2 regions of the Shewanella goraebulensis genome follow, and region 1 is predicted to be linked to the other one. Evidence: riboswitches for the same ligand, from Rfam matches in the RefSeq annotation. Region 1 holds a riboswitch; the other holds the start of a gene.
What was found. Region 1 has a riboswitch for lysine ahead of QPX86_RS14180 (Na+/H+ antiporter NhaC family protein). Riboswitches for the same ligand answer to the same signal wherever they lie in the genome.
Positions count from the first base shown of each region.

Region 2: it holds a riboswitch for lysine, as region 1 does, so the genes downstream of both, lysC (lysine-sensitive aspartokinase 3) here and QPX86_RS14180 (Na+/H+ antiporter NhaC family protein) in region 1, are expected to answer to the same signal.

Region 1 is NZ_CP126972.1:3,347,923-3,352,363, forward strand. It holds gene QPX86_RS14175 (M3 family metallopeptidase) at 1-519, shown strand, start outside; gene QPX86_RS14180 (Na+/H+ antiporter NhaC family protein) at 673-2,229, opposite strand; lysine riboswitch at 2,306-2,526, opposite strand; gene QPX86_RS14185 (electron transfer flavoprotein subunit alpha/FixB family protein) at 3,456-4,379, opposite strand; gene QPX86_RS14190 (electron transfer flavoprotein subunit beta/FixA family protein) at 4,382-4,441, opposite strand, start outside.
Region 2 is NZ_CP126972.1:4,039,646-4,044,086, reverse strand. It holds gene arcA (two-component system response regulator ArcA) at 1-284, opposite strand, end outside; gene QPX86_RS17070 (DUF3293 domain-containing protein) at 967-1,401, shown strand; lysine riboswitch at 1,836-2,012, shown strand; gene lysC (lysine-sensitive aspartokinase 3) at 2,153-3,502, shown strand; gene QPX86_RS17060 (succinylglutamate desuccinylase/aspartoacylase family protein) at 3,543-4,441, shown strand, end outside.

The DNA.
Region 1 (4,441 bases):
GCCGCGCACCCTAAAGTGTTAGCCAATTACGCCAAACACTATGATACGGGTAAGCCAATCCCTGATGATTTACTGCAAAAGTTATTAGCATCAAGAAGCTTTAACCAAGGTTTTGATACCTTAGAGTACATGTCTGCTGCACTGCTTGATTTAGAATGGCACGCATTAGATGCTAATGCCCCGCTGCAAGATGTGGAAACGTTTGAAGCTAATGCGCTTAAGAAACATGGAGTTGATTTACCAGCAGTGCCGCCTCGTTACCGCTCAACTTACTTTGCACACGCGTTCCCAGGTGGGTATTCAGCAAGTTACTATGCTTACATGTGGAGTGAAATCCTAGCCGCTGATGCTTTTGCTTATGTGCAAACTCAAGGCGGTTTAAATCGTGAAATCGGAATGAAGTTTAGAAAAACTATCCGTGAAGTTGGCAATAGTGTACCGCCAATGGAAGCTTACCAAAACTTCAGAGGTCAAGCGCCGACGACAGATGGTCTACTAGAACGTCGTGGATTAAAGTAAATCTAAGATTTAATTAACTCTCGTACAAAAATGCCACTCAGTTGAGTGGCATTTTTTATGGCTTGATTTATAAAGTTTAAAGCAATTAAAGTCTAAAGCAATTTTATAAATAGTTACTTTAAAAGAGCTCTTCACAAGAGCTCTTCAATAGAATTACTTGGTTGCAATTTTTAACCCTAATACAGCCAATACAAACAACACAGAACAAGTAATAAAGCCCATAGCAACAGAACCTGTAAAACCAAGTACTGTGTAGCCCACTAAGCTTAATGCTGCCACAATAACTGCGTAAGGTAATTGCGTCATAACATGATCAAGATGATGACAACTTGCACCAGTAGAAGACAGAATTGTAGTATCTGAAATTGGTGAACAATGGTCGCCAAATACCGCGCCAGATAATACTGCAGCAAGCATTGGTAACATCATAGTGCTGTCACTGCCCATCGCCATATCGGCAGCGATTGGTAACATAATACCAAACGTACCCCAGCTAGTGCCGGTTGAAAATGCGGTTAAACCAGCCAGTAAAAATAATACTGCAGGCAGTAATGCAAACGGAATATTGCCAGTCGCAAGGCTTGCCATGTACTTGCCTGTTTCAAGCTCACCAATCACAGATGCGATAGTCCAAGCAAATAGCAAAATATAGATTGCTGGAAGCATTGATTTGGCACCAACCTTAAGACCAGTAAACATCATGCTAGTGCTAATTTTTTGTTGGATGGTTAGCAGTACAGTAACTACTAAGCCCACTAATGAACCGTAAAATAGAGACTCACTAACTTCAGTATTTTCAAATGCACCTAACACACTAAACTTAAGGCCTTCGCTTGCAAGTGCATCAGCGCCTGTTGAAACCATAAAGTAAATCGTTGCTGCAACTAACACAAAAATTGGTAGGAACAAGCCCATGATTTTACCGGTATCTGCTTCTGGTAAATCAGCTGTTGCACCTGGTGGTAAGCCTTTGCTTTCGTCAAATAACTCACCTTTTTGTGCATTGCGTTCATGTTGACGCATTGGACCGATATCTAAACCGAAGATAGCCACACAAAGTAATAATAACAGAGCAAAAATGGCGTAAAAATTCATCGGTACCATTTGCAGGAACACGCTTAAGTGACCCGTGTCAGCAAAACCATGTGCCGTTAAGATGCCGCCGATAAGTGCGATGATATACGCACCCCAACTTGAAACCGGAGAGATAACACACACTGGCGCAGCAGTTGAATCTAATAAATAAGCCAGTTTTGCGCGAGATATATGATAGCGGTCTGTTATAGGACGAGCTATTGAACCAACAACAATACTGTTGAAGTAATCATCAATGAAGACAACACAGCCTAAAAACATAGTCATCAGCTTAGCATCACGTTTATTACGAATCCGCTGATGCGCCCAATCGGCAAATGCACGTGCAGAACCACTTACAGTGATTAATGCGGTGATCATCCCTAATACTACTAAGAAGCCAATGATCTGTAGATTCCACGCGTTTAACGCGCCGTCATCCCACACTAAGCTCGTCACAGTGCTGACTAAATGACTTGCAGCCGCACCAAACGAGAAGTCACTTAAAAGTACAACACCAGCAAGAATACCTAAGCCAAGTGAAAGAAGAACTCTACGTGTTACCACTGCTAAAATAATTGCCACTACTGGAGGCAAAAGCGAAAGTGCCGAATCGGCATAACTTGTTATCATCATTTTTATATTTTCTTCGTTAAGTACGAATGGAGGATAACTGATAAGGCAAGACAACGCAGGAAGCGAAGACAAGGATCTTTTCAGTAGCACTCCACAGTAATATCGATATCAACATCGATATCCATTGTTTTATCCTCACGGATAAAAATTACTATGACAGTGCAGCCCCTTTCGGAAACTGCCCCAGCAAACGGCATTGATATAACCTGTTCACTTCGGCACCAAATCCTTTCACGCTAAGTTATTGGTATCACCCAACCTAACCTTACTGATATTTGATGCGCCTCTACTTATGTATTCAGCCGTGCGAGAACCTTATTTGAAGCTCTCAGCTATTACACGCCACTATACAAACATAAGCACGAGGTTAATTACCAGATAAAAGTAGCTTATCTTGTGAGAAATAACATCACAATCAAAAAACACCACAGCAGCTTATCAGCCGTGTAACGATTTGTTAGCAAGTGTGGATTTATCCATCAATAATGACGATTTCAGTCAATTATGCCGCTGTTCACTTTCTTTATTTATTGATGAGTAGTTTCACAGCTTTAGTAATTAATTGAGGGTGATTACTTTTAATTCAGTTGATGCTCTCAGTGATAAAACGTCGTATTAGTGAGTGCCATTGATGATTATTAACTTAACCAAGCGTGCAAGTGAGCCTTATATAGCAACCTAAAATAAATCGTTGCTCTAGAGTAAAGCACTAAGGCTTAACAATTAGAGCATATACTTTAATTGAGGATTGTTTTTATCGCTACATTAGCAGCTCAAGATATTGAATAATAATCCATTTAGTACTATTTAAATCACTTGTTAATAATAAGCCCTCAGTGAATGAAGAAACCTTTAGTCATTAAAAAAGCACTCGCTAAAGAGGAGCTTTAAACAATAAGGAAGCATTAGCTTATTACGAAAGTTTGTAACCTTGAGTACATTTAGAAATAGCTAGAAAGAAGATTTATCAAAAGTGACATTTAAATTAACTTGTCTATTTAAATAGCTTGATAGTTAGCAATTTAATTTGTAAATATTCAGCCAATAAGCCCGTAATCAATCCAATCACGCTCGATAAAATTCTGGTTAATAACTCCCAAAATATACCGCTTTTTTCTAGGCATTAAAAAAGGTTTTTGTCTGTAAGACAAAAACCTTTTTTACTAGTCACTCATATCAAATCAATAACAGCCCCTGGGAACAGACTAAGGACTGTCAGCGATAGCTTATAATGCGTTGGTTAATTCTGGTATAGCATCGAATAAATCAGCTTCAAGACCATAGTCAGCCACTTGGAAAATTGGCGCTTCAGGGTCTTTGTTAATAGCAACAATGACTTTAGAATCTTTCATACCCGCTAAATGCTGAATAGCACCAGAAATACCGACAGCGATATATAAGTCAGGAGCAACAATCTTACCTGTTTGGCCTACTTGTAAATCATTCGGTACAAAACCAGCATCAACAGCTGCGCGAGATGCACCTACTGCTGCAGTCATTTTGTCAGCTAACGCTTCTAAAATGGCAAAGTTCTCGCCACTGCCCATACCGCGGCCACCAGAAACAATCACACCTGCACTACCCAACTCAGGACGTTCAGACTCAGTCAGTGTTTGTGAAACAAACACGGTTTTAGCTTCAGCAACAAAATCAACGGTAACGGCTTCAGCACTACCTTCATTACCCGCAGCATCGAATGCACTGGTACGAACGGTTAATACTTTTTTGTCATCTAAGCTTTGTACTGTCGCTAACGCAGAACCTGCATAAATAGGACGCACAAACGTATCTGCGCTTACCACTTCAATCACTTCAGATATTTGTGCTACATCTAAAAGTGCAGCGACGCGAGGTAATGTATCTTTACCCACACTGGTAGCAGCTGCAACAATATAGTCGTAATCACCAGCAAGCTTAACCACTAATTCAGATAAGTTTTCAGCCATTTGCGCTTCATAAGCAGCTGAATCAGCAACTAATACTTTACTCACACCAGTTAATGCTTGAGCTGCAGAAACTGCTGCACCGCATGCGCTGCCAGCAACTAATACATGAACATCACTACCAATGGCAGTAGCTGCACTAACCACTTTTGCAGTGTCTAGCTTCAAACTTGCATTATCGTGTTCTGCTAATACTAAAATGGCCATAATTAGATCACCTTCGCTTCATTTTTTAACTTTTCAACTAGCTCAGCTACTGAACTTACCAT
Region 2 (4,441 bases), 690 kb from region 1:
ATTTCAAGACCAAGAATTTTGTCAACTTCGTTATCACGGCCAGTAAGGAAGATAAGGCCGATGTTGTTAATTTCGCGAAGTTCACGAGCTAACAATAAACCGTTTTTACCAGGAAGATTGATATCCATAACTACAAGATTAATCTTATTATCCTGCATGGCTTTGTGCATTTCAGCGCCATCGTTTGCTTCAGTTACTACATACCCTTCTGCTTCAAAAATACTGCGCAGTGTATTACGGGTTACAGCTTCATCTTCAACAATAAGAATGTGTGGGTTTTGCATGTTATTTACCTAAATTAAAAACAATTCGATTCTAGTCATGTTGCACTAGGGCGGTGGCGCTGCTTATTAATGAAAACGCCGATAATTTATATATTTCACGATAGGTGTTTATCTATGTCTGCCCTGAACAAAACACGCTTCATGACTAGCTACATTATATACACTCAGCTTAATACATTATTAAAAGAGACATTCGTGACATAAATGTGATCATAAAAAATCAATATTCCGATTGTATGATGAGAGTTAACTCACTCACAATCAGTCGAAAGATCTATTAAAACAAAGATTCATTACACTATGAGATTAAATTGCTCATAAAAGTTCCTCGGCAATTTAATATTGTTCTATATTTGTATTATCTAAAATGTAGAACAAAATGTTCAAGCTTGAATAATTAATGGCTAAATAGTGTACCGATTAATGTAACAGCTTGTATCACAACTTATAGTTATGTAGCAAAATCTAGCTAGTGGTGATTATTGTACTCGTTTTAGGCATTTGTTAACAAATGAAATGTTAACAAATTTACTCTCCATAATTGTTACAAAAATGGTTTTTTAATTAAGTTGTTGATTATATTAATTAATATAATTATTATTCTTGTGACTTACGTCACATGGGTATTGTCGCCACATAGGGTTTACTACACTTAACTGGGTTCAATAGAGAAAATTAAATGATGGATAATTTAATCGATAGCCTTTGGCATAAGTATCAAGGAACACAATTTCTACTGACACAAGGCCTATCTAATGATATCCCCTTCGCGATTGTCACTGCTCACAACCCTCTAGGAAATGTTCTGACTCCCTGCCAAAACCGCTTATTAGATCGCCGATTACAGCGAAAGATTGAACAATACAACAGCCCTTATCGCTCTTTAATTGGCGCTGCTCCTGATTTATCCCATATGGAAAAAAGTTGGGCTGTGTTTATTGATAAGCAACAAGCGCTGGAGTTAGGTCGAGAATTTAAACAGCATGCCATTTATTATGTTAACCAAGGCTTATTGTCATTGGTGGCATGCGGTGATGCCCCTGATGCAGAAGTAATGATCGGTGATTTTTTTACTCGGTCTCGCGTTGTTAATGAGTTACCTGATTTACATGAATAATTTGCACTATTACTCAATACCTTCGATCTAAAGACTAAAGTGGCAAATGTAACGGTACTCAAGTTGTATTTGTTACCCAGCTGAATTTGGGGATTGAATTGTTGTTCTATAATTCCTATAGGATTAGATAATTTTTAGTCAATTAATCACATAAAAATGCTTCATTGTGAATCGATAGATTATTTCTGATTATGATTTTTTAGGCTTAAACTCGAATCATTATCGGTTAAAATACCCGTTAAACTGTTTTTTATTGCTTTCTTTATCGCTGTATTTAAAGACTTTTAGCTTTTATTTTTAGTAAATATCCACCTTTGCCTTAATAAGTAAATAAGTGTCCTGTTTTCAATATTCTGTTATTTGGTAAATTTAGTACAGATCTGAATTGACTTAGATGTGTGTTTATTGGTATTTTTCGTTTTCTTCCTTAGGGAAGAAACAGAAGAGGAGCGTTAGCTAGGTAGTAAGTTTGAGGAAAACCAATTCCAATGACGACTTATGAGGGAGATTAGCGCCGAGATATTGCAAGTGATTGGTTTCACTTCATATCGGTCGTTTAGGCTGAATCCTAACGATTGTCACCTATTAATTGGTGGAGAGCTTCTGGTGAAAGATTGCTGTTTCCCTTCTTTAAGGATGCGTTATCACTGCACCAGGCTCTTCGAACGAAGTAAGTTCGGAGTGTAATCATGTTTTTAAATCTTGTATTTCTATCTGTATGTTCTAATCCGTTTGCCGTAGAGGTGTTGTCATGAGTTTAGTTGTTGCTAAATTTGGAGGCACATCAGTTGCTGATTATGCTGCAATGAACCGCTGCGCAGATATCATTCTTGCAAACCCGCATACCCGTGTTGTTGTCGTTAGTGCTTCGAGTGGTGTAACTAACCTTTTAGTCGAACTGACTCAAGCAAACGTCAATGATCAGCGCCGCATGACATTGTTGACTCAAATAGCACAAGTGCAATATGGCATTGTAGATAAGTTAGATCGTCCTCAAGATGTTGCGGCTACGATTGATAAACTCTTAAGCCGTATGTCAGCACTCAGCGATGCATTAGTACTTGATAGAAGTAAAGCCATTATTGATGAACTTTTATCTATGGGTGAGCAATGCTCATCGTTATTATTTTCGGCGGTTATTCGTCAAAAAGGCACACCCTCAAGCGCATTTGATGTCAGGCAAGTACTAAGAACTGATAGCCACTTTGGTCGTGCTGAACCGCAAATCGAACAGATTGCTGAATTGGGGGCGGCGTATTTAGCACCGCTTTTAACTGAGCAGGTTATAGTGACTCAAGGTTTTATTGGTGCTGACAGTGAAGGTCGCACGACGACATTAGGTCGTGGTGGTAGTGATTACTCTGCAGCATTATTAGCTGAAGCGTTAAAGGCGGATGCAGTTGAGATTTGGACTGATGTTGCTGGGATTTATACCACAGATCCACGTCTAGCACCGAATGCCCGACCTATTCCAGAAATTAGCTTTAACGAAGCGGCTGAAATGGCTACTTTCGGGGCAAAAGTATTACACCCAGCAACTATTCTTCCGGCTGTTCGTCAAAAAATTCAAGTGTTTGTCGGTTCAAGTAAAGCACCAGAACAGGGCGGAACCTGGATCCGCCATCAAGTTGAAGAAGTGCCCGTGTTTCGAGCAGTAGCGCTAAGACGCGATCAAACACTATTGAATTTACATAGCCTACAAATGTTACATGCTCAGGGCTTTTTAGCTGAAACGTTTGCAACGCTTGCAAAACATAAAATCTCGGTAGACTTGATTACGACCTCAGAAGTGAATGTATCACTGACTTTGGATAAAACAGGTTCTGATTCAAGTGGTCAGGGCTTATTAAGCGAGTCATTGTTGCAAGAGCTGTCACAACATTGCCGTGTTCGAGTCGAAGACAAGTTGGCATTGGTAGCAATTATTGGTAATAAAATAGCGTCAACTGCGGGTATCTGTAGTCGCGTGTTCTCTGTGCTTGAAAACCATAATGTACGGATGATTTGTCAGGGCGCTAGCCCGCATAATTTATGTGTTTTAGTGGCAGAGTCAGAAGCTGCTGATGTGGTGAATTCACTGCATCAGAATTTATTCGAATAATGTAAATCACTATTTATCATGAGTGCCGGTGGCTAATAATATGACTGCAGCAAGTTTCACTTCAAAAGCATTAGTATCAAGTGTGGCGTTAGGTGAGTTGGCAACAGGCCAAACACTAACGGCGCCGATTTATACTTATAAGGGAAGTGATGCAAATGCTGCGTCAGTTTATATTCAAGCCAATGTCCATGGAGCAGAAGTACAGGGCAATGCAGTAATACATCAGTTGATGACAATGCTTGAAGGCTACACTGTGCTTGGTGATATCCATTGTGTCCCATTAGCGAATCCTTTGGGGATAAACCAAAAAAGCGGTGAGTTTACTTTAGGCCGATTTGATCCCATCACCGGGGTTAATTGGAATCGTGAGTATTATGAACATGCCGCCATCGTTGCTGATATCCCTAGCTGGTTTGAAGCAAATAAACAGTTGAATGACGTTGAGTTATTTAGTGCATTTAGACAGTTGCTATTAAGCAGCTGTCAAATTCGGTTGAATAATGGTTGGGGCATAAGCACTGGCCATCGTTTAGCGGTGACTTTGCAGTCGATGGCCCATGATGCCGATATTGTGTTGGATTTACATACAGGCCCAAAATCTGCGAAACATCTCTATTGCCCCGAATATGATATGGGATCAGCAGCGTTATTTTCGATTCCGTTTTCGTTGATTATCCCTAATGAGTTTGGCGGTGCCATGGATGAAGCAGCGTTTTATCCGTGGTGGAAATTGCAGCAACACTGCGCAGCTCAAGGGCGTGAATTTGCGGTACCTGTAGCAGCGTTTACTTTAGAGCTTGCAAGCCAAGAACGAATTGATATGGCTGATGCTAAAGAAGATGCGTTGGGGATTTTGGCCTACTTGAGCCATCGCGGTGTGATAAAAGAGCAGATTAAACCCGCAGAAATGCCTCGTTGGGGCTGTTACCTAGCTAATTA